DNA from 3 places in the Thermoanaerobacterium sp. RBIITD genome. Region 3 is predicted to be linked to each of the others. Evidence: a T-box and tRNA genes for the amino acid it is inferred to sense, from the RefSeq annotation. Region 3 holds a T-box; the other regions hold tRNA genes.
What was found. The T-box of region 3 lies ahead of pheS (phenylalanine--tRNA ligase subunit alpha). A T-box ahead of a tRNA ligase gene usually reads a tRNA of that ligase, here a tRNA-Phe.
Positions count from the first base shown of each region.

Region 1: it has a tRNA-Phe gene. The T-box ahead of pheS (phenylalanine--tRNA ligase subunit alpha) is inferred to sense a tRNA for this amino acid. The anticodon was not compared.
Region 2: it has a tRNA-Phe gene. The T-box ahead of pheS (phenylalanine--tRNA ligase subunit alpha) is inferred to sense a tRNA for this amino acid. The anticodon was not compared.

Region 1 is NZ_LT906662.1:2,768,082-2,775,759, reverse strand. It holds gene CPG45_RS13385 (C4-dicarboxylate ABC transporter) at 1-291, opposite strand, end outside; gene CPG45_RS13380 (hypothetical protein) at 304-981, opposite strand; gene CPG45_RS13375 (ROK family transcriptional regulator) at 984-2,126, opposite strand; gene CPG45_RS18310 (transposase family protein) at 2,512-2,604, shown strand; gene CPG45_RS16920 (hypothetical protein) at 2,996-3,139, opposite strand; partial or broken gene CPG45_RS13365 (iron-containing alcohol dehydrogenase) at 4,055-4,528, opposite strand; gene CPG45_RS13360 (thioredoxin family protein) at 4,572-4,907, opposite strand; tRNA gene CPG45_RS13355 (tRNA-Cys) at 4,993-5,066, opposite strand; tRNA gene CPG45_RS13350 (tRNA-Gly) at 5,073-5,148, opposite strand; tRNA gene CPG45_RS13345 (tRNA-Phe) at 5,160-5,235, opposite strand; tRNA gene CPG45_RS13340 (tRNA-Asp) at 5,240-5,316, opposite strand; tRNA gene CPG45_RS13335 (tRNA-Val) at 5,321-5,396, opposite strand; gene CPG45_RS13330 (cold-shock protein) at 5,649-5,849, opposite strand; gene CPG45_RS13325 (SIR2 family NAD-dependent protein deacylase) at 5,928-6,683, opposite strand; gene CPG45_RS13320 (alpha/beta-type small acid-soluble spore protein) at 6,732-6,878, opposite strand; gene CPG45_RS13315 (hypothetical protein) at 7,259-7,438, opposite strand; gene CPG45_RS13310 (NifU family protein) at 7,544-7,678, opposite strand, start outside.
Region 2 is NZ_LT906662.1:2,063,264-2,070,941, reverse strand. It holds gene CPG45_RS10050 (ABC transporter substrate-binding protein) at 1-266, opposite strand, end outside; gene CPG45_RS10040 (LacI family DNA-binding transcriptional regulator) at 1,634-2,611, opposite strand; gene CPG45_RS10035 (winged helix-turn-helix domain-containing protein) at 3,228-3,677, opposite strand; tRNA gene CPG45_RS10025 (tRNA-Phe) at 4,162-4,237, opposite strand; tRNA gene CPG45_RS10020 (tRNA-Asp) at 4,251-4,327, opposite strand; tRNA gene CPG45_RS10015 (tRNA-Ile) at 4,346-4,421, opposite strand; tRNA gene CPG45_RS10010 (tRNA-Glu) at 4,431-4,505, opposite strand; tRNA gene CPG45_RS10005 (tRNA-Asn) at 4,512-4,586, opposite strand; rRNA gene rrf (5S ribosomal RNA) at 4,596-4,704, opposite strand; rRNA gene CPG45_RS09995 (23S ribosomal RNA) at 4,981-7,678, opposite strand, start outside.
Region 3 is NZ_LT906662.1:260,589-268,266, reverse strand. It holds gene thrS (threonine--tRNA ligase) at 1-1,602, shown strand, start outside; gene CPG45_RS01325 (MFS transporter) at 1,703-2,950, shown strand; gene aroC (chorismate synthase) at 2,951-3,997, shown strand; ribosomal protein L20 leader region at 4,053-4,168, shown strand; gene infC (translation initiation factor IF-3) at 4,190-4,702, shown strand; gene rpmI (50S ribosomal protein L35) at 4,720-4,917, shown strand; gene rplT (50S ribosomal protein L20) at 4,939-5,298, shown strand; gene CPG45_RS01300 (TrmH family RNA methyltransferase) at 5,369-6,139, shown strand; T-box leader at 6,173-6,385, shown strand; gene pheS (phenylalanine--tRNA ligase subunit alpha) at 6,441-7,460, shown strand; gene pheT (phenylalanine--tRNA ligase subunit beta) at 7,473-7,678, shown strand, end outside.

The sequences.
Region 1 (7,678 bases), 900 kb from region 3:
AGTCTTTACAATAGATTTTGATATGCCTGTCTGATTCATTATCTGTCCTAACCATGCTCCAAACATAACAGCCACATATGCTGCTGAAAGTTTAATGGCACCACCATCTATAATATATGCAAGAATTCCTGTATCAAGCTTAGTCTTAGGATCAACAAGTGACAATGGAACACCAGCAATTAACGCAATACCAATCGCAAGTATAGGAAGTGCTACCAATGTGGGTAATTTTCTTGATACCATAAGTCCAGCTATTATCAAAAACAACAATAATATTAAAATCGCCTGCATAATTAATCCTCCTTATAATTTATTAATTTCATTTTTAAATGATTCAGTCATTCTAAGAACGCCTTCTGTATCATTCCTTGTAACAATTGCACCAATCATAATTCCTTTAATGCCAAGGTCATATAGATACTTCACTTCATCTGGTTCTATAATCCTTTGGGTCGGAACAACCACAGGTTTAGTAAGGTTTTCTACAAGTCTTCCATATCTCATTAAATCAGATAAGTGAATTTTCTCTCTTCTGTCATCTGGCAATACGTCTGCTTCAATAACGTCAATGTTTATCTTGTTTAATGCCTTTATGTGTGATATATCATATACTTCGTTAACAGCTACCATCTTTTCAAGATTTGAATCGAGCATGTAAAGCGGCATATGGTGTGCAAACATAGATAGAAAGCTAAACTTAAGTTCTTCTGCCAGTTTAATTTCTTTTCTGTCAGCACAAGTTTCAGCCCCGGGCACAAGCCCCACTGGTACCTTGAAACTATTTATTATTTCTCTAAACACCTCCCTTTGCTCATCTATGCTGCCAAAATCATTACCACTTGCCTGGTGATGTACATTTGCATGTACCTTTAAAGCATCAGCACCTCCTTTCATAGCCGCTTGAGCCAGTTCAATCGTATTTTTTGGCAAACTGACAATAAGCGTCATTTTATTGGTTTTTAGAATTTCAGCAAAACTCATTATTATACCTCCTGTTCATTTATTATTTTATTTAAAGTTAATTTTGCTGTGGCTTTTAAAATATCATCTTTTCCTACTGAACAACATTTAATAATAATATCATCAAAAGAATTTTGGATTCTACTACTAATATCGAATAATTTTATTATCTTTCCATCTAAAACAAATGTTTTAATGTTGAGCAAATTTTTCAGGTTTATTATTGTAATTTTAAGCGAATCAGAAATATCATTGATGATTCTGTCAATTGCATCACTTTTAAAAAATTTATATATGCTGTCGATATTCACAAAGGATGAGTTTGTTCCATCAATCACATTACTTTGATCCTTGCTCAATGTTATTGCTTTTTTTAAAATTGCTTTTATTGTAACGAGTGTATTAAGACAGCCTCTATGCCCTTCGGAGCATTCTGGTCCATATCTATCTATAATCATATGACCAATATTTATATTTTCACTTATTCTCCTACCATTTAATATTACTGATGATTGTATTTCGTTGTTGATATCGATATAAGCAAGATTATTATTTATTCCAAGAGATAAATATTCAGCCATTGATTTAAGATATATTTCGTTTTCTTCTATAACAGGTATACCCAGTTCATATGATAGAGCCTGCGATAAAGTCAAATAACCTGAAGAAATAGATGTTGATAAAACTCCCTTTAAATTAAATTCTTTCAAATCACTGTTAATACATATACCTATACCATATATTTTTCTTTTTTCTACCTTTAAATCCCTTTCAAGATCTTTAATCAATTCTTTTATTATTTTCTGCAAAAAAGGTAGATCAAAATAATCAAACTCAATTTCTTTTTCAATTCCTTTATTAAGGTTAAAATCGAATAATATGCAGATTAGTTTATCCCTTAATATCTTAAGTGTTGCAACATAACCATTTTTAGTATTTATCTCAAGCATTACGGGCCTTCTACCCCCGGTTGATGATCCCATTCCTGATTCTATCAAAATTTTCTCGTTTAGTAATTCCTCTACCAGGTCAGATACTGCTGTCATACTTAATCCCACACGCTGTGAAATCTCTGTCCTTGATAAAGGTCCATCATTCAATAATAATTTCAATATACATTTCTTATTTTTCTCTTTCAATTCTTTTAAATTACTTTTATGTCTCATTATTACCTCCAACTTTCTAAGATATTCGTAATAAGTTAGCAATATACTTTTTACTAAGTTCTTATTATCTTAATATTGTTAATTCGACATTAATTAAAAAAATCCTTCTTTAATATAAAAAAAATTTATTCATTAAAAAACAGGTCTTCATCTGATTAGTTATCAATAATAGAGAATCATATGTTTATGTTAATCTAAAACTGGTTCTTACCAAAAGTGAATTAAAATGTATTAAAAATATGATATGATAATACATTCAAAAACATTATAAAAGAAGTCATTAAATGAATGAATTTATTTAAGATGCTGGATGAAAATTTAGAATATAAAAGCCAAAAAATAATTGGTAATACCATATACATAAAACAGAATCAAATAAAAAGAATTGAAATGCCCTTTCTGTGGTCATACATCATCAAAAGTTCATTCCCATTATAAAAGAAGCTTTCAAGATCTTCCAATGCAAGGCAATAAATGACAATACAAGAAATATAAGTAAACTAATTGAGTACAAAAATTTAATAAAGCTGCTGTACAAGCCTATTGAGGAAGTAAAAATGATTTCTCAAGAACAATTGGATAGAGTATGCAATGAATATCCATTTTACGCAAGTATATATCATCTTATTAATGAATTCAGAACAATACTGCTAGAAAAAAATATTTTTTAATATTTGCATAAGCCTTTTGCTTTTTTATAAAATATTTATGGCGATGTGGCAATTGAACTTATACACCATCCATCATATAAAGACGTTCTTGTAACTGTTATAAATCTTTCAAATTTTCCCTCCAAATCAGGAAACTTATTAATGTCAGTTGATTCTTATACATAATAAACATGATAAACTCTAGATGTTTTTTCTACATCAGACGACTAACAAATGCGGTACATCTTGTACTATATTTAGCATTATTACTTTAAGTTCCTCTGGTTCGAGTAATTCTTTATATTTTAAAATCATACACCTATTTATTATTTCATTTTCAAGTGATATATCATTGTATGCCATATTATCAATGTCCTTTTCATTATCTTTAATATCGCTATTATACTTTGCTGCATCTAATATTAAATGCTCTTTCTTTTTGATGTCCTTATCTTTTTTATAATTTTTGCAGCTTCATAATTAATACATCTCTCAATAAACTTAATAAGGGCAAACTCAATACTTCTGCCTTCCATACCCTTAACCTCCCATTGCTTTACTTTTAATTAATTATAAGCATAATTATATATAATTTACTAATAATTCCTTAATTTTATATTATAATCTGGTAACAATGTAAATTGCTGCTTTATCTCTTTATGCCTTTATGTTTTTAATTTTAGGATATTTTGTTGTAAAATATAGGTATGTGAAATATAATTTTGCATAAAAATTATACTAAGATGCATTTGAAAACTGTTAAAATATTCAATAGTCCAAATTATATACTATTATTGGAAAACTGGAAATAAAATTTGCGTAACTATTTAACTGTCTATACCAAAATAAGAGATAAATTTTTTAAAAATAAAATGAAAGAGAGATGTTTAGTGTGAAGGAATTTCCATTATCTAGGGTATATCGTTTCATTGAGCCGGGACTAGTCGTATTAGTAGCCACTTCTAACGAAGGGAAATTTAATCTAATGACATTGAGTTATCATATGATGATTGACGACGGAAGCAGTCCTTTAATTGGCTGTTTTATTATTTTTAAGCAAAATTGTTACTTCATTTACAACATCAAACAAATTCTTTCTTCTTTTTATCTGTTTTCTTCTTCCAGATGTTTTCTTTCAGTTATATCATCAATAATTATCTGAGTGCCTAATACCTTATCTCCTTCTTCTAATGGTTTGTGATACGATTGCACCTAAAATTGCCTCATTTTCCTCAAGCTCTTCTTTTAATGCTCTACGCTCGGTCAGGTCAGTCACCAGAGAATGCTATAAAGCGATGGTTCAAGAGTAGTAGCAGTTTCAGTAACATGATTTAATGCATCTATTGTAACCGCTATTGTCTGCTTTTTGTCAAGCTTTGTCATAAGTAAAGGGTCATCTATGGCATATATAGAGTACAGGCAATCATAGACCACGACAGGCTTATAATTTTTTTCTGGTATTGTAGCTACCGCAAATCTGTTTACTTCAGTACCAGTACCGTAAGTAAGGTTTATAGCTATAATAGGAACACCTTTTTCGGGTATGAATTTCTGTTCATAAAGTTCTCTTGCATTTTTATCAGTGTACTCCAGCAGCACAGCTACACTTTTCGCAGTATCTATAGGGCTACCAACGCCAATTCCGATAACAACTTCTGCCCCGGTTTCACGGCCGATTTTGGCTGCTTCATCAATCATATCAACAGTAGGATTCGGCCCTACTATGTCATAAAGTGAATATTTGATATTGATAATTTAATATATTATATCATATATGACATCCATATTATGTCATTTAAAAAATCATATTGTAATATTTTTGGATTTTATCTTCTAACGTATCCATACTAATAAACCTAGCTTCTCTTATCACTTCTTTTCCCTCAATATAAACAAGTATAGATGGAACAGTAAAAATAGAAAATTCACCAGATGCTGCAGGTAATTCATCTATAGAAACATGAAAAGCCGATATATTAGGATAGGTCAAAAGCATCTCGTCAATCTTTGGCAGAAGTGTTGTACAAATACCACAGTTCACCGTTGAAAAGTACAATAGTACCATATTATTTCTTTTAATTAATCTTTTCATATCATCAATATTATTAAGCTTTTGCAAGTTTTTCCTCATCCTATCTTTCTCCTATAAAATTAAATATAAAATTCGCAATAAAAAAAATAAAGCCATTAAAGGCTTATTATCACTATATTAAATATGGAGGCGGCATCCAGATTCGAACTGGAGATAAAGGTTTTGCAGACCTCTGCCTTACCACTTGGCTATGCCGCCATAGTTTGGAGCGGACAACGAGACTCGAACTCGCGACCCTCACCTTGGCAAGGTGATGCTCTACCAACTGAGCTATGTCCGCATTATTTTCTCTGGTGCCTCGAAGTGGAATCGAACCACTGACACAGGGATTTTCAGTCCCTTGCTCTACCGACTGAGCTATCGAGGCTTATTGGCGACCCAAAAGGGGCTCGAACCCTCGACCTCCAGCGTGACAGGCTGGCGCTCTAACCAACTGAGCTATTGGGCCTCAATGGTGGTCGCAATAGGGCTCGAACCTATGACCCCCTGCTTGTAAGGCAGGTGCTCTCCCAGCTGAGCTATACGACCATTTCTCGTGACAACTAATAGTATACCTAAAAATAATTAATTCGTCAATATCTTTTTTTAATTTTTCCCATTAACGGGTTTATTTATAGCTATTATGAATTATCGTACTAATCTTTATACTTCCTTTTTACAAAAATCAAAAAAATACTTATACCTTTAAAAAAATTATAAATTAAGAAATATCTATACTTCCTATGTGAAATAAAAAATGCAAAACCCTAACATTTCTGTTAGGGTAAGTTCTCTTATTAATCAAACTTTTTTAACATTTGCAGCTTGAGGACCTTTTTCAGCTTCAACTATATCAAACTCAACTTCTTGACCTTCCTCTAATGTCTTAAAACCATCTTGTTCAATAGCTGAGTAGTGTACGAAGACATCAGAACCTCCTTCTCTTTCTATGAAGCCATATCCTTTCTCAGCATTGAACCATTTCACTTTACCTCTTACCATTATATCTTCCTCCAAACGTGATAAATAATTTACCTATTTATAATAGCACTCAATCATATATATTGTCAAATCTTAATTTTATTTTTCTTCTTTATTTAAATATGTGATAATATTACTTAATGCTTCACTAGCAGAACATCTTATAACTACATCCGCCCTATTATCTTCAGGTGTTCTAGTTTTATTAATTATTATGAGATGTTTTACAAGGCCGGGCAAAAAATTGACAGGTGATACCGTTAATGAAGATCCTATTACTATCATCAAATCACTGTTGCTTGCCTCATGCCATGCCTTTTCAAAGTCTTCCGGCATAGGATCGCCAAACATTACAACATCTGGCCTTAAAATGCCATTACATTTATCGCATATCGGTGGAATCTCCCTTTTTTCTATTTTGTCATTGAGCACGTCAATAGAAACTTTTGTACCGCAGTTCATGCAACTTCCCGTTCTAGTTTGGCCATGGACTTCAAATATCCTATGTGAGCCAGCTTTTTGATGTAAGTTATCAATATTTTGCGTTATTATACCCGATATTAAGCCTTCATCTTCCATTTGAGCCAGTATGTAATGTGCTTTATTAGGCCTTGCATCTTTCATTGAGAGCAGTATTTTAAAACCATTGTTATAAAATTTTATAGGGTCGTTATATAAAACTCGCGTCGACAAGGCTTCCATTGGATCCATCTTTTCCCATAGTCCTGTTCCAGGGCTTCTAAAATCCGGAATACCGCTTTCAGTTGATATACCTGCACCTGTCAAAACAATTGTTTTTTTAGATTTTTTAATTAGCTCTGCGGCTTTTTCATAAACATTTGTATCAACATTCACTATACTCACCTCTTCAATACAAGTATATCACTTTAAAAAGATTATGCATCATAAAGTTATATGTTTTTTTCTTTTTTTTACAATAGCTCCAATTTTACCGGTTTCTTGAGCAGTTAAATTTGACCACCCGACTCTAAGCACTTTTTCAAATAAACCGAGTTCTTTTGCCGCTTCGATTTTAAGTTTTTCATTCATGGTATCAACTCCCCTTAATCATTATTTAAAAAACTGAAATAGGTATCTTTTCACCTGTAGATGTTCAATAATATAGTTCATATCATTTGGATAATGTATCATCATTTTTAAAAATATAATAAAAATTTATTTTGTATTTAAAAAAATATCCTTTGTGCTATCAATGTCTATAATATTTTTAGATGGTTTACTAGCATCATTCCAGTTCATTATCACATTAATTATTTTCCCATCTTTGATGATTTTAATTCTTATGAATTATCCGTTACTATTGCGTTTTTGTACCTACGATAAAATAAGTATGTAATTTCATCTTGGTTTATTGCAGGATTTTTAACCAATATTAGATTTGATGCCTTATCACAAAAATTATTTTTAATTTATTCTATAACCTTATTCACATCATGATGTGTATCATAAACTTTCCAATTATAATACCATGTATCCATATTTTCACTTATTATAATCCCCGTACATGAGTCTACAGCAATATTTACATTATTTATCGAGTTCTCATGTGTTTCATTCCAGTTAAATGCGTATGCAAGTTCTTTTGTCAAATAATATGCATTAATTTTATCTTTTTTTCATATATAATATTCTATGTATTTTACGAACATCATCCATAAATAGCAAAAAAAATCCGGGTAAATCCGGATTTTATTTTAAAGAGCAACAACTTCCTTAACTTCTGGTACTTCTTCCTTTATTGCTCTTTCTATTCCTTCTTTTAATGTCATCATTGCAAATGGGCAACCGCCACAAGCGCCTGTCAATTTGACTTGCACAACTCCATCATC
Region 2 (7,678 bases), 1.6 Mb from region 3:
GCAATTTTCATATTCTGAACGTGTGTATCTTTATCACTTCCTTGAATCTTTACGATAATATCAGGATTTCGTTTCATAAACTCTTGCACAATATTCCAAGTTACAGGTTCTTGTTTTTGTGTATCTGCAACGTGCATTCCAAGAGTAATTGTTATTTTCCCATTTTTACTCGTTGACTGCTTAGTGGTATTACAGCCGGTTAATATAGAAAAAACTATAACCCCTATTAAAAACATTGCTAACAGTTTTTTAATTTTTTGTTTCATGATAATACTCATTCCTTTCATTTTGTTTCATAATTTTACTCCTTTTTGAGAGTTGTTTATGTTAAAAATTACTCACCATATCTGCTGTGGCATGGATGTTTACGAAAAGCTCTTTGTAGCTGACATTACTATTACTGACCCCAACAATGTTACCACTTATGTTAAACGGCGCTTCTCTACTTTTAACTCTGACCTTAATAGGTTAAAAGATTGGCTTCTAAGTTATAGTTGCTTCGAAGTCTAGGTAAGTATTGAATACATATCTAATCCTAAATATCTCCGTGCTATTAAAGGTCAAAAAAACGATGATAAGAATGCTGCTTGAATTGCTGATTTATTCAAATTCATTTAGTCAAATATTTGATACGAATTAAGGGATGATCAATCAGTCAAGATAAAGGTTTGTAGAAAACACTATGATTTTATTAGCCAATGTTTCTGACTTAAATAAAGCTATTTCACAGTTGGCTAAACATCATCAAGACTTATTTGATAACGCTGTTACTCTTCCCGGCATGACCGAAAAATCGGCAATTTAATGTTATCGCTGAAATTGACACAGACATTGGTTTTTAAATCCGATAAACACCTTGGCTCATGGGCTGAGCTTACTCCACAAAACATCGAAAGTGCAGGTTAGAAGAAATCAGTCCATGTTTCTAGAGCAGGGGTTTACTTAAAACCATTTCTAATACAGTGTGCCAATGCAGCAATTAAGGATAAAAAGAATCCTTATTTTAAGTTTAAATATGACCGTATTAAAAAGCGCCGCGGCTATAAAAGTGCAATTGTTGCTATTGCCCGGATGATGCTTACCTGTCTCTATCATATGTTTTTGAAAAATAAACCTGTTCAATGCTACTGACACTGATTATTCAAACATATCTGAAAAGCTTTATCAAAAACATAAACAGCAGTATATTAAAAACGCTATTATTCTTTTAGAAAAGGAAGTCAGTACCATTATTCCTTCAAAAATAACTTAGTACATTTGTATATTCCATTATTCGTAATTTAAGCAGTATGGTGATCTTTTTGGTGTGCTCAGATTTCAAAATTTTACTTTCACACTAAATCCCATTTCTTTTTATGAAACCCGTTCCACATTCGTGCTAATACAACTTTTTTAAAATAATCCTTACCTTGTGGAGATTTTAAAAAATATTTTAAACCGTTTTAAGTATTTTAGATATTTTTTCAAATGTGGTACCGGTTTCTTATATGTTACAATATATCTTTTTAGTGTTTAAAATTCCTTAAACTGTTCCTTTAATACACATAACACATTTTTATTTTATCATCTTTTAAGTATTTACTATAATTATTCATATTTTATAATTCAATTTTTGCATTTTTAATTTATTATCTTACGTAGTTTCCCCTTCGCGTAACTCAACATCTAATACAACCCTTTTCTTCTTATACACTTTACCATTTATCAAATCCGATACTAAGTGTACACATTCCCTTGCAAGTTGATCAATTGGCTGTACAATTGAAGTTACCGTTGGTGTTACAATTTCTGTAACATATGTTCCGTCATAAGCTACTATTTTCACATCTTCCGGTATTCTTTTACCTTTTTTGATTGCTTCTTTTAAATAGCTTATTGCCAATAAATCTGTTCCAAAGACACCATCAATTTCTGGGTGTTTCTCAAACATTTGATGTACTACTTTTTCGAAGTAAGATTCATCAAATCTGTTCCATTCTAACTCATAAGAATAAACATGTATATGTTCATCCTCCATTACTCGCTTAAAAGAAATATGTCTATCATGAGACGGTGTTTCAACTGCTAATGACCCCTGGAACTGAACTACACATTTGCAGCCACTTTCAATTAATTTTTTTGCCGCCATTTCCCCCCCACGCTTATGATTTGCTCCTACAACCGGTATATTCTCGCCTAAATATCGGTCTAACGCTACAATGGGCTTATTAATTTTTAGATATTCCTCAATTTCCAATGAATGAACTCCAGTAATAATCCCATCTACTATATGCCGATTTAGCATATCCAGATATTCCAACTCATAATTTTGCTCTTTTATTGTATTGCAAATCATAGTTTTAAACCCTGCTTCATACAGTTCCATTTCCACGTACTTTACAAACTCCGAAAAAAAAGGATGCGAAATATCAGGGACTAAAACAGCTACAATTCCTGCCTTTTTGTGGAATAAATTACGAGCTAGTTCATTAGGTGTATAATTTAAATCTTTCATTGCTTTGAGCACTTTTTTTCTAGTATCTTCAGATACATATCCCTTATCGTTTAAAACTCTAGAAACTGTCGTTGCACTAACATCTGCTTTTTTAGCTACATCTCTAATACTTGCCACTATTTCCCCCCTTCTGTGTATTCTATTAATTTTCTGCAAAACTTCAATAAACTCTACAATATTGAGGTTTTGCAATATATTTTTAAAGGATCTCCATCATTTGAATAACATATATTCTTTTCATAAACGGAGATTTCCTCTAAAAGCATTTTAAATTGTTAAATGTCATCAAGCCATTTTCTGACATTCAGCACAATCTTAAAGAAAATAAGCCTCGTTTTATTAAACCTTTTCTTAACTTTCAAAAGCTATCTTTAACTCACTCGAAATCATTTTAAATTATAAAATATTAGTTTTATCAAAACAAATCTTATATTCGCAAATTCTTTCAACATATTAGTTTTATTATAAATCTAAAATTTGCGATTCTAAGCATCTGCAACTTTAAAAAACTTTCGACTTAATCAATATTAAGTTTTAAATAAATCATAATTTTATTCTTTCCAAAAATCTTACAAACTTCTAATCTATTTATGTAATCCCTTGTTGATTTTATTATATATTATTTTATTTATTAAGTCAATAGTTAATCTTAAATTTTGTAATTATTCTGTGATAAGCCTTCATATAAAATTCATTGACCATGTTATATGCTATTTATTGTTTTCCTCTAAATTTATTCTTCAAAATAATCAGTATCAAGACGTTTGATTTCATAAGTTTCTTGAATTGATACACCCACGTTGAAATCAATCATAAATTCCGCTAATTGATATCCATCTATTAAAATTATTTTTTTACTTGTCAATCTTTTTGCATACTCCATAACATCTTCTGAAAATTCAGCAAATTCCTGATATTCTCTGTATTTCATAAGGTACTTCGAATTTATATTTATGTGATTTTCTTTTAATAATTCTTGTCCTCTTTGAGGAAATTCTATGAGACACGCATTTTTTAAATAATTTTTTGCCCAACCTAATCGATTATAGAATACTTTTGCACCGCCCTGAAGTTTTTTATTTAGTTCTTCATCAGTTAAACCAAATTCTTTTGCAAGCTTTTCTTCACAATATTTATTATTATACAGCTTATTATCAGATATTAACTTTAAAAGAGGAAGCATAATTTCTTCATAATTTTATGATATTAAAAGTAATTAATCTGGTATATTTTTTAAATTATTAAGATCTTATTTTAAGGAGGTTTATTATATGAGCAGGCAATGAGGTTCAGTTAAGGAAATCATAAAAGGTAAAAAATATAAAATAAGCTTCTATATTGGACTAGATGCCAATAGAAAAAGGAAATATCACATTGAAACTATTGAGTGTAAAAATAAAGCAGAAGCACATAAATATTCATCAAAAAAACTAGTTGAATTTGATACAGGAAAATTGCCACTAGACGAATCAAACATAATTATAAGAGATTATCTCGACAAGTGGCTTGAAACTAAAAATTTCTCACTGGCATTAAGTACTTATAACAACTTTAATTTTTGAAAAATGTATGAAAACTATAATTCAATTAAAATAATTAATATACACTGCAAAGCTTATTTAAAATAAAAAAAGCTTCAACATATTGTTGAAACTCCTATTTCCTGCTGGTGCCTCGAAGTGGAATCGAACCACTGACACAGGGATTTTCAGTCCCTTGCTCTACCGACTGAGCTATCGAGGCGTATGTATGATAATGGCGACCCAAAAGGGGCTCGAACCCTCGACCTCCAGCGTGACAGGCTGGCGCTCTAACCAACTGAGCTATTGGGCCGCAAATATATTAAATTTATGGTGGGCCTTCAGGGACTCGAACCCCGGACCAATCGGTTATGAGCCGACCGCTCTACCAACTGAGCTAAAGGCCCTTATTTTTTTGGTGACCCCGACGGGATTCGAACCCATGTTACCGCCGTGAAAGGGCGATGTCTTAACCACTTGACCACGGGGCCACATATTGGCTCCTCAGGTAGGGCTCGAACCTACAGCCTACCGGTTAACAGCCGGTTGCTCCACCATTGAGCTACTGAGGACTATTTTAAATCCGGCAGCGACCTACTCTCCCGCAATAGCAGTACCATCGGCGCTGGAGGGCTTCACTTCCGTGTTCGGTATGGGAACGGGTTTTTAACCTCCGCTATTGCCACCGGAAATCTTCTGTTCATTTCTTTGCATATATGTTGATTCTTCTCTTAGAATATATTATTTCCGTTCGCAAATTGTGTTTTCTATATACTTTCGGCTCACTTCGTTTGTTCGGCTAAAGCCGTCTATGCGTTGTGACGTCTTTTGACGCCTCACTGCACTTCGTTCGCCGAGTATATTACGAAAACGCAATTAATCGCTCTCTCCAATAATATTTTCTTCTTTGGATTCTTCACATATATGCTTTTTCTAAATGAACTTTGAATACTGCACAATGCTTCTTTGGTCAAGTCCTCGACTTATTAGTACCGGTCAGCTCAAAGTATTTCTACTCTTACACCTCCGGCCTATCTACCTCGTCTTCTTCAAGGTGTCTTACTCCCTTTCGGTTTGGGAAATCTTATCTTGAGGTGGGTTTCACGCTTAGATGCTTTCAGCGTTTATCCCTTCCGAACTTGGCTACCCAGCTGTGCGTACGGCTACGCAACTGGTACACCATCGGTTCGTCCACCCCGGTCCTCTCGTACTAAGGGCAGCCCCTCTCAAATTTCCTACGCCCGCGACGGATAGGGACCGAACTGTCTCACGACGTTCTGAACCCAGCTCGCGTACCGCTTTAATGGGCGAACAGCCCAACCCTTGGGACCTACTTCAGCCCCAGGATGCGATGAGCCGACATCGAGGTGCCAAACCTCCCCGTCGATGTGGACTCTTGGGGGAGATCAGCCTGTTATCCCCAGGGTAGCTTTTATCCGTTGAGCGACGGCAATCCCATTCTCTACCGCCGGATCACTAAGCCCGACTTTCGTCCCTGCTCGAATTGTTTTTCTCACAGTTAGGCTACCTTCTGCCTTTGCACTCTTACGCGCGATTTCCTTCCGCGCTGAGGTAACCTTTGGACGCCTCCGTTACTTTTTTGGAGGCGACCGCCCCAGTCAAACTGCCCGCCTGTCAGTGTCCATATGCCGGCTTACGGCTCCTATGTTAGAATTTCGGTAATCTCAGGGTGGTATCCCAACGTCGGCTCCAGATAGGCTTGCGCCCATCTTTCTCTGCCTCCCACCTATCCTGTACAGGGATTACTAAAATCCAGTGACAAGCTGCAGTAAAGCTCCATGGGGTCTTTCTGTCCTGTCGCGGGTAACTCGCATCTTCACGAGTACTACAATTTCACCGGGTCCCCCATCTAGACAGCGCCCAAGTCGTTACGCCTTTCGTGCAGGTCGGAACTTACCCGACAAGGAATTTCGCTACCTTAGGACCGTTATAGTTACGGCCGCCGTTTACTGGGGCTTAAGTTCTATGCTTCTCCGGCACTCAACTCTATCTACTAAGAGTTTTTACTTTTGGCTATTCTTTCTTTTAACCATCTTCTTGCGTTATGAGATTCTTTTAATTGTTTTTCTCTTTTTATTGCATCTTCTTTCGCTTTGTATGCTTCATAATAAATTATTTCCCATTTATGCTCTTTTGTGTACTTGTTTAATCCTTTATTATGTGCCTCTACTCTTTTTCGTAGATTCTCTGAATAGCCTGTATATATGCCTCCTTTTTCATTCTTTATTACATAGACATAATACATCTTTTTCACTCCTAATAGGTATAGTTGAGTGCCGGATAACATTTCCCCTTAACCTTCCAGCACCGGGCAGGCGTCAGCTCCTATACTTCGTCTTTCGACTTAGCAGAAACCTGTGTTTTTGGTAAACAGTCGCTTGGGCCTCTTCTCTGCGGCCTTTCGGCACTCCTTCTCCCGAAGTTACGGAGTCTTTTTGCCGAGTTCCTTAATGAGGGTTCTCCCGCTCGTCTTTGGATTCTCTCCTCGCCTACCTGTGTCGGTTTGCGGTACGGGCACCTTTATCCTCGATAGCAATTTTTCTCGGCAGCCCCTTTGAAACTTCGCCTTTCGGCTCCCCGTTACAGCTCTTATGGTATGTGGTACTTCACTCACATCCCTTTTCGTCGCTGCTTGGACGTGCTCTACCAACCGCACGCTTTTCTTATCTCGCTGCGTCCTTGCTTCTCTTTTATCGGATATTGGTGGTACCGGACTCATTACCGGTTGTCCATCGCCTACGCTTTCGCCTCGGCTTAGGTCCCGACTTACCCTGGGCGGATTATCCTTCCCCAGGAATCCTTAGGCTTTCGACGGTAAGGTTTCTCGCCTTACTCTCGTTACTTATACCGGCATTCTCTCTACTGTATTGTCCAGATTCGCTTCCGCTTATCCTTCCCCCTATACAGTACGCTCCCCTACCATTTTTCATCCGAAGCTTCGGTGTCATGTTTTAGCCCCGTTTATTTTCGGCGCAGGATTTCTCGACCAGTGAGCTATTACGCACTCTTTGAATGTATGGCTGCTTCTAAGCCAACATCCTGGTTGTCTTGGAAGTCCTACTTCCTTTCCCACTTAACATGCTCTTTGGGACCTTAGCTGTCGGTCTGGGCTCTTTCCCTTTTGACCACGGATCTTATCACTCGTAGTCTGACTCCCAGGTATCAATATGGCATTCGGAGTTTGATAGGGTTCGGTAGCCTTTTTGGCCCCTAGCCCATTCAGTGCTCTACCTCCATATTTACTCCCTGAGGCTAGCCCTAAAGCTATTTCGGGGAGAACCAGCTATCTCCGAGCTCGATTGGAATTTCTCCTCTACCCACAATTCATCCCATGACTTTTCAACGTCAACGTGGTTCGGGCCTCCACCAGATCTTACTCCGGCTTCACCCTGATCATGGGTAGGTCGCACGGTTTCGGGTCTATGATATGCAACTTCCGCCCTTTTTAGACTCGCTTTCGCTTCGGCTCCGCTTTCGCTTAACCTTGCTGCATATCTATAACTCGCCGGTCCGTTCTACAAAAAGTACGTGGTCGTCTGGCACTCAACCGGACACGCTAGTTCTTTTTTCTCCTCCCTAACATGTTCAGTTGAGTGCCAGACTTCCACTGCTTGTGGACATATGGTTTCAGGTTCTTTTTCAC
Region 3 (7,678 bases):
TACTATGATTTTGATGTTGATGTACCGTTTACTGTAGAGGACTTTGCAAAAATTGAAGATGAGATGAATAAAATTATAAAAGAGGATTTAAAACTTGAAAAATTTGTCCTGCAAAGAGATGAAGCCATAAAGTTCATGGAGGATAAAAATGAGCCGTATAAAGTTGAGCTTATTGAGGACCTTCCAGAAGATGCTGTAATTTCCTTTTACAGACAAGGTGAATTTACAGACCTTTGTGCGGGACCGCATTTACCATCAACTGGTATGGTTAAAGCTTTTAAGCTTCTTTCAGTAGCTGGTGCATACTGGAGAGGCGATGAGCATAATAAGATGCTTCAGAGGATATATGGAATTAGCTTTCCTAAAAAGAGCATGATTGATGAATATCTTAATATGTTAGAGGAAGCTAAGAAAAGAGACCATCGTAAGTTAGGTAAAGATCTTGACCTTTTTAGTATTCACAATGAAGGACCAGGATTTCCATTCTTTCATCCAAAGGGAATGGTACTGAGGAATATACTTGAAGATTTTTGGAGAAAAGAACATGCAAAAAGAGGTTATCTTGAGATAAAGACACCAATTATACTAAATGAAGAATTATGGCATAGGTCTGGTCACTGGGATCATTATAAAGAGAATATGTATTTTACAAAAATAGAGGGAGAAGATTATGCGATTAAACCTATGAATTGCCCTGGAGCACTGCTTGTATATAATTCAACGATGCATAGCTATAGAGACCTTCCATTAAGGTTGTGCGAGCTTGGTTTAGTTCATAGACATGAACTATCTGGCGCATTACATGGGCTTATGAGGGTTAGAAGCTTTACACAAGATGATGCACATTTATTTATGACACCAGATCAGGTTGAATCAGAAATACTTGGCGTTATAAAACTTATAGATTATTTTTACAAAATATTCGGTTTTGAATATTTTGTTGAACTATCAACAAGACCGGAAAATTCAATAGGTTCTGATGAAGATTGGGAAAATGCTACTAATGCTTTAATAAAAGCGATGGAACATATTGGACTGAAATATAAAGTTAACGAAGGTGATGGAGCATTCTATGGGCCTAAAATAGATTTTCATTTAAAAGATAGCATAGGACGTACATGGCAATGCGGAACGATACAGCTGGACTTTCAGATGCCAGAAAGATTCAACTGTGAATATATAGGCGCAGACGGTGAAAAACATAGGCCTGTTATGCTTCACAGAGTTGTATTCGGAAGTATTGAAAGATTTATTGCAATACTTACGGAGAATTTTGCAGGAGCATTTCCAACATGGCTTGCACCTGTTCAAGTAAAAATACTTCCTATATCAGATAAGCAAATGGGTTATGCACAAAATATTTATCAAAGATTATTAGAAAACGAAATTAGAGTTGAGATGGATAATAGAAATGAAAAGATAGGATATAAAATAAGGGAAGCACAATTGCAGAAGATACCATACATGCTTATACTTGGTGATAAAGAAGTCGAAGCAGGTAATGTATCTGTTAGGTCGAGAAGGGAAGGCGATCTTGGTTCTAAATCTTTGCAAGAATTTTTATCAAGTATATTAGAAGAAATAAAAAATAAATCTCTTTAGATAAATCAAAAGATATGAGCTATCTCATATCTTTTCTATATTGATTACTATAGAAAAACATGATAATCTAATTATGAGATTACCATTATGGAGGGTTATCATGGCGACCAAAAATAGGGAGGTCTACAAATATCTCAATTACAACATAAAAATGAATTTACTAAATGGTATAACATTTTCGATAGGTTTTAATATGATCATGCCATTTGTAGGAATCTTTGCAATTAAATTAGGTGCTAATAATTACGAAGTGTCGCTAATAAATTCTTTGCCGGCATTGATGGCTGTTATTGGAATCATACCTGCTGTAATATTCATTAATAGATCAAATAATGTCTTTAAATTTTCTTACATTCTTGAATACATTACAAGAACTTTTTACTTGTTTGTTGCGCTGGTCCCTTTTTTGAATGGCTATAAACCAGAAGCAGTAGTACTATTTGTAGGATTACTTAATTTACCAGCAATTATTGTCGGTATGTGTTGGCAGTCTTTCATGAGTGATTTGATACCAGCCGAATTTCGTGGGAAAGTTTTTGCAGATAGAAATATTTGGACGGGTTTACTTGGAACAGTATCAGTTTTGATAACAGGATTACTGCTTGATAGGATCAAATTTCCATATGGGTATCAAATAATGTTTTTCATTGCCTTCGTTTTTGGTATGTTAGATTCGTACTATTTTTCAAAGCTTCATTATGTAAGCAAAAATGATAAGAAAGAACCAGTAATGCCTTTTTTAGAATCATTCAAATCCATTATAAAATCAAAAAAGTTTATTTATTTTAGCCTTACTTCGTTCATTTTTACATTTACTTGGATGATGGCGTGGCCGATATTTACCATATATAAAGTCGATAACCTAAATGCCAATAATGCTTGGATGAGCATATTTACGATTGTAGGGTCCATAGGATCAATAATTTCTTATAGGAAATGGGCAGAATTAGCAGACAGGAAGGGAAATGGATTAGCTTTAAGCATAAGCACTTTGCTGATCGCTGTTATACCAATTATGTGGGCAAAAGTTACAAGCTTATATTTAGGAGCTTTTGTTGATTTTTACGGTGGTATTGCAACTGCTGGATATTTAATGCTATCATTAAACTGGTTATTGGAGTTATTACCTGATCATAAAGAAAAGATGAATTATATTGCTATCTATACTATTGTAACGCAATTTGCTGCATTCATATCACCAATATTTGGAACGTGGGTATATGAAGTGACAGGCTATTCAACATTTATGTATATAACAACTATTGCAAGAATATTATCCAGTATATTATTTTTTGCAGTAGCAGCGTATAAACCGACGAAGGTAGTTTATAGAAAAGGAGGAGTTTAGATGAGATATTTAACATCTGGTGAAACCCATGGTGAAGCACTTGCAGCAATAATTGAAGGCTTGCCATCAAATCTTTATGTAGATAAAAATTTTATAGATAATGAGCTTAAAAGAAGACAGTCCGGCTATGGAAGAGGAGAAAGGATGGCAATAGAAAAAGATACAATCCATATTTTAAGTGGCATTAGGAATAATAAAACAACGGGTGCACCATTATGTTTTTTAATAAAAAATCGAGATTACGAAAACTGGAAGGACAAGGAAATACCTGAAATAACAAAGCCAAGGCCTGGTCATGCTGATTTATCTGGTGCTATCAAATATAATCAGAGAGACATGAGAAACATACTTGAAAGGGCAAGTGCCAGAGAAACAGCTGCAAGAGTTGCTATAGGCAGCATTGCAAAACTTTTGCTTAATAATTTTGGGATTACAGTTAAAAGCAAAGTATTAGAGATAGGTGGGAAAAAAAACGAAGAAGAATGGAAATTGCGCATAGATGAGGCAAAAAAAGACGGTGATACACTTGGAGGAATTATTGAGATAACAATAGATGGTGTGCCAATTGGCCTCGGCAGCCATACACAATGGGATAGAAAACTTGATGCAATATTAGCATATAATATAATGAGTGTCCAAGCAATTAAAGGCGTGGAATTTGGTATGGGTTTTTATGCTGCGAAAAATAGTGGTCTTATGGTTCATGATGAGATATATTATAACGGAAAATTTTATCGTAAAACAAATAATGCAGGTGGTATTGAAGGTGGTATATCAAATGGGATGCCCATCGTCATAAAAGCGGCGATGAAACCTATACCTACTTTGAGAAAGCCTTTAAAATCTGTTGATATAAATACAAAAGAAGAAATAGAAGCGGTTTATGAAAGGTCTGACGTTACGGCGGTTGAAGCGGCATCTGTTGTACTTGAGGCTGTTTGTGCATGGGTAATAGCAGATGAATGTACAAAAAAATTCGGTGGAGATTCCATATCTGAGATGTTGAATAACTATAACTTGTATAATAAGTATGTTGAGGAATACTAAAATTTGAACTTAAAAGGTATTGACGATGAAAAAAGTATATGCTATAATTTAACATGTGTTTAAGTAGAAGCCCCCGCTTCTCACCTTTCACCGATGGTGTCAGGTTAACAATTGAAATGTTTTATAAACATCGATACTGAAGCGGGCTTATACTCGCTTATTTTTTTTGAAAATTTTAGGAGGTGCGTATTTATTAACAAGGAGCTGCAGGTTAATGAGGAAATAAGAGATAAGGAAGTACGCCTCATTGATCAGGATGGTAATCAATTAGGGCTAATGTCTGCAAAAGAAGCATATAAAATAGCGATGGAAAGACATATCGATTTGGTTAAAATTGCGCCACAGGCTAATCCACCCGTATGTAAATTGATGGACTTCGGGAAGTACAGGTATGAACAAAGCAAAAAAGAAAAGGAATCGAAAAAGAAACAAAAGGTTATAAATATTAAAGAGATTAGAATGACTCCTGCCATTGAAGAACATGATTTTGGTGTCAAATTAAAAAGTGCGATGAAATTTTTAAAAGATGGTAACAAAGTTAAAGTGACTATAAGGTTCAGAGGCAGAGAGGCAGCACACACAACTCTTGCTGAAGAACTATTAAATAAATTTGCAAAAAATATCGAAGAATTTGGTGTTGTTGAAAAAACCCCAAATATGGAAGGTAGAAATTTAATGATGGTAATAGCACCTAAAAACGTTTAATTAAGGAGGATATAAACATGCCAAAAATGAAAACACATAGAGGGGCAGCGAAGAGATTTTCTCTTACTAAAAGCGGAAAGGTAAAGAGAGCTAAGGCTTTTAAAAGACATATTTTAACTAAAAAGACGAGAAAAACCAAGAGAAATTTAAGAAAGATTGCTTACCTATACAGTACAGATGCAAAGAATATCAAACGTTTAATTCCTTATGCGTAAATTAATTAGGAGGTTATAAAGATGTCAAGAGTAAAGTCAGGTAAAGTTACAAGAAAAAGGCATAAAAAGATATTAAAACTTGCTAAAGGGTATTATGGCGCAAAAAGCAAACTATTTAGAGTTGCAAACCAGGCGGTAATGAAGTCGCTTAATTATGCATACATTGGTAGAAAATTAAGAAAAAGGGATTTTAGAAAACTATGGATTGCCAGAATTAACGCTGCAGCAAGAGCAAATGGTATATCATATAGCAGATTTATAAATGGACTTAAAAAGGCAAATATCGAGATAAATCGAAAGATGTTATCTGAAATGGCAATAAATGATGGTAAAGCCTTTGCAGATTTAGTTAACATAGCTAAACAACAGTTAAATGCGTAAATAATTTGAACTTATGGCCCGGTAGGTATATGCCGGGTTTTAGGTTATATTCAGGAAAGTGAAATATAGTATGGTTATAACTAGCGAAAAGAATGAATTAATTAAAGACATTAAAAAGCTTAACAATAAAAAATACAGGTATAAAAGAAGATTATTTTATATAGAAGGCAAAAACAATGTTATTGAGGCTTTAAAGAGTAATTTTAAGATAGAATACATATTGATTTCAGATAGTTATAAAGAAGCATTAAACATTGATAAAGATAAGCTTATTGTCGTTCAAGAAAATGTGTTAAGAAAAATATCTGATACAGTTACACCTCAAATGATAATGGCCGTTATAAAAATGCCCAATTACGATATTGATGATTTAGTCAAGAAAAATGGAATATATATAATAACAGATGAAGTACAGGACCCGGGTAATCTTGGAACAATTATAAGGTCTGCAGATGCCTTTAAAGCTGATGCAGTATTTACAATAAATAATACTGTTGATATATATAATCCAAAAGTATTAAGATCAACAATGGGATCAATATTTCATATACCTGTTGTTAATGTAATTTTATATGGTGAATTAATGGAAAACTTAAAAAAGAATGGTATAAAAATTTTATCAACAAATTTAAAGGCAAAGAAATATATTTATGAGTACGATATTTCAAATAATATTGCTTTAATATTTGGAAATGAATCAAGAGGCGTAAATCATAGCTTAGATAATTACATTGATGGATCATTTTTAATTCCGATGGAAGGAGACTCAGAATCTCTTAATGTATCAATAGCTGCTTCAATATGCTTATATGAATCTCAGAGGCAGAGGTTGATTAAATAGCTCAAAAATGCTATAATATTTGCAAAATATAGCTCAAATGCAATGAAGGAGTAAAGTACATTATAGACGAACACAGGGAGACAGTGCCATAGATTGAGAGCATTGTTGTTTTTAAGTAATGGAAAGTTCCCTCCTGAGCAGTATGCTGAACAAATAGTAGGCATAACCGGGTTATCCGTTATATATAATGAGTGGGCATTATTGCCAAAATAGGTGGTACCACGGTATTATATCTCCGTCCTTTTGTAGATGGAGATTTTTTAATTCTAAAACAAAATTTATATGAAAGGAGAGAATTTACTTGGAAGAGACGTTAAGGAAACTTTTTGAAGATGCAAAAAATGAATTAAAATCAGCAGATAATATGAAGACCTTAGAGGAATTGAGGATTAAATACCTTGGCAAAAAAGGTGAGTTAACAAAAATATTGAGAGGTATGGGAAGTCTATCACCTGAGGAAAGACCTATAGTAGGCAAATTGTCAAATGAGATAAGAAGCGAAATAGAAAATATGCTTACATCAAGAAAAGATGATATCCTAAAAAAAGAGAAAGAAAAAAAGATAAAGAGCGAATATATAGATATAACATTGCCCGGAAATAGAATAGATATTGGTCATAAACATCCGATGACAAAAGTTTTGGATGAAATAAAGGAGATATTTTTAGGGTTAGGATTTTCTATAGCAGAAGGACCTGAAGTAGAACTTGATTATTACAATTTTGAAGCATTAAATACACCACCAGATCATCCTGCAAGAGACCTTCAGGACACATTTTATATAACAAAAAATATTTTACTTAGGACACAGACATCGCCGGTACAAGTAAGGACAATGGAAAAAAATAAACCACCTATAAAAGTTATTTCTCCTGGTAGAGTTTACAGGTCAGACGAAATTGATGCAACACATTCACCAGTATTTAATCAGATTGAAGGGCTTGCTGTTGATGAAGGAATAACAATGGGGGATCTTAAGGGTGTTCTAAATCTATTTGCAAAGAGATTATTTGGTTCAAATACTAAGACAAAGTTTAGACCACATTATTTCCCATTTACAGAACCCAGTGCAGAGATGGATGTATCATGTTTTGTATGTGGTGGCGAAGGCTGTAGAGTATGCGGATATTCTGGATGGATAGAAATACTTGGTTCAGGAATGGTGCATCCGAATGTACTCAGGATGTCGGGAATAGATCCAGAGAAATACTCCGGTTTTGCGTTTGGAATGGGACTTGACAGAATAACCATGTTAAGTTATGGAATAGATGACTTAAGGCTATTATACGAAAATGATTTGAGATTTATCAAACAGTTTTAAGGAGGAAGATTAATGTTAGTATCTGTCGCATGGCTAAAGGATTATGTTGATGTTTCAGTTGATTCAAAAAAGCTTGCTGATGACCTTACAATGTCCGGTTCCAAAGTTGAAACAATAAAAAATTATGGAAATGATATAAAGAACGTTGTAATTGGGAGAATATTATCCCTGAGCAAACATCCTGATGCAGATAAACTTCAAGTTGGCATCGTCGACGT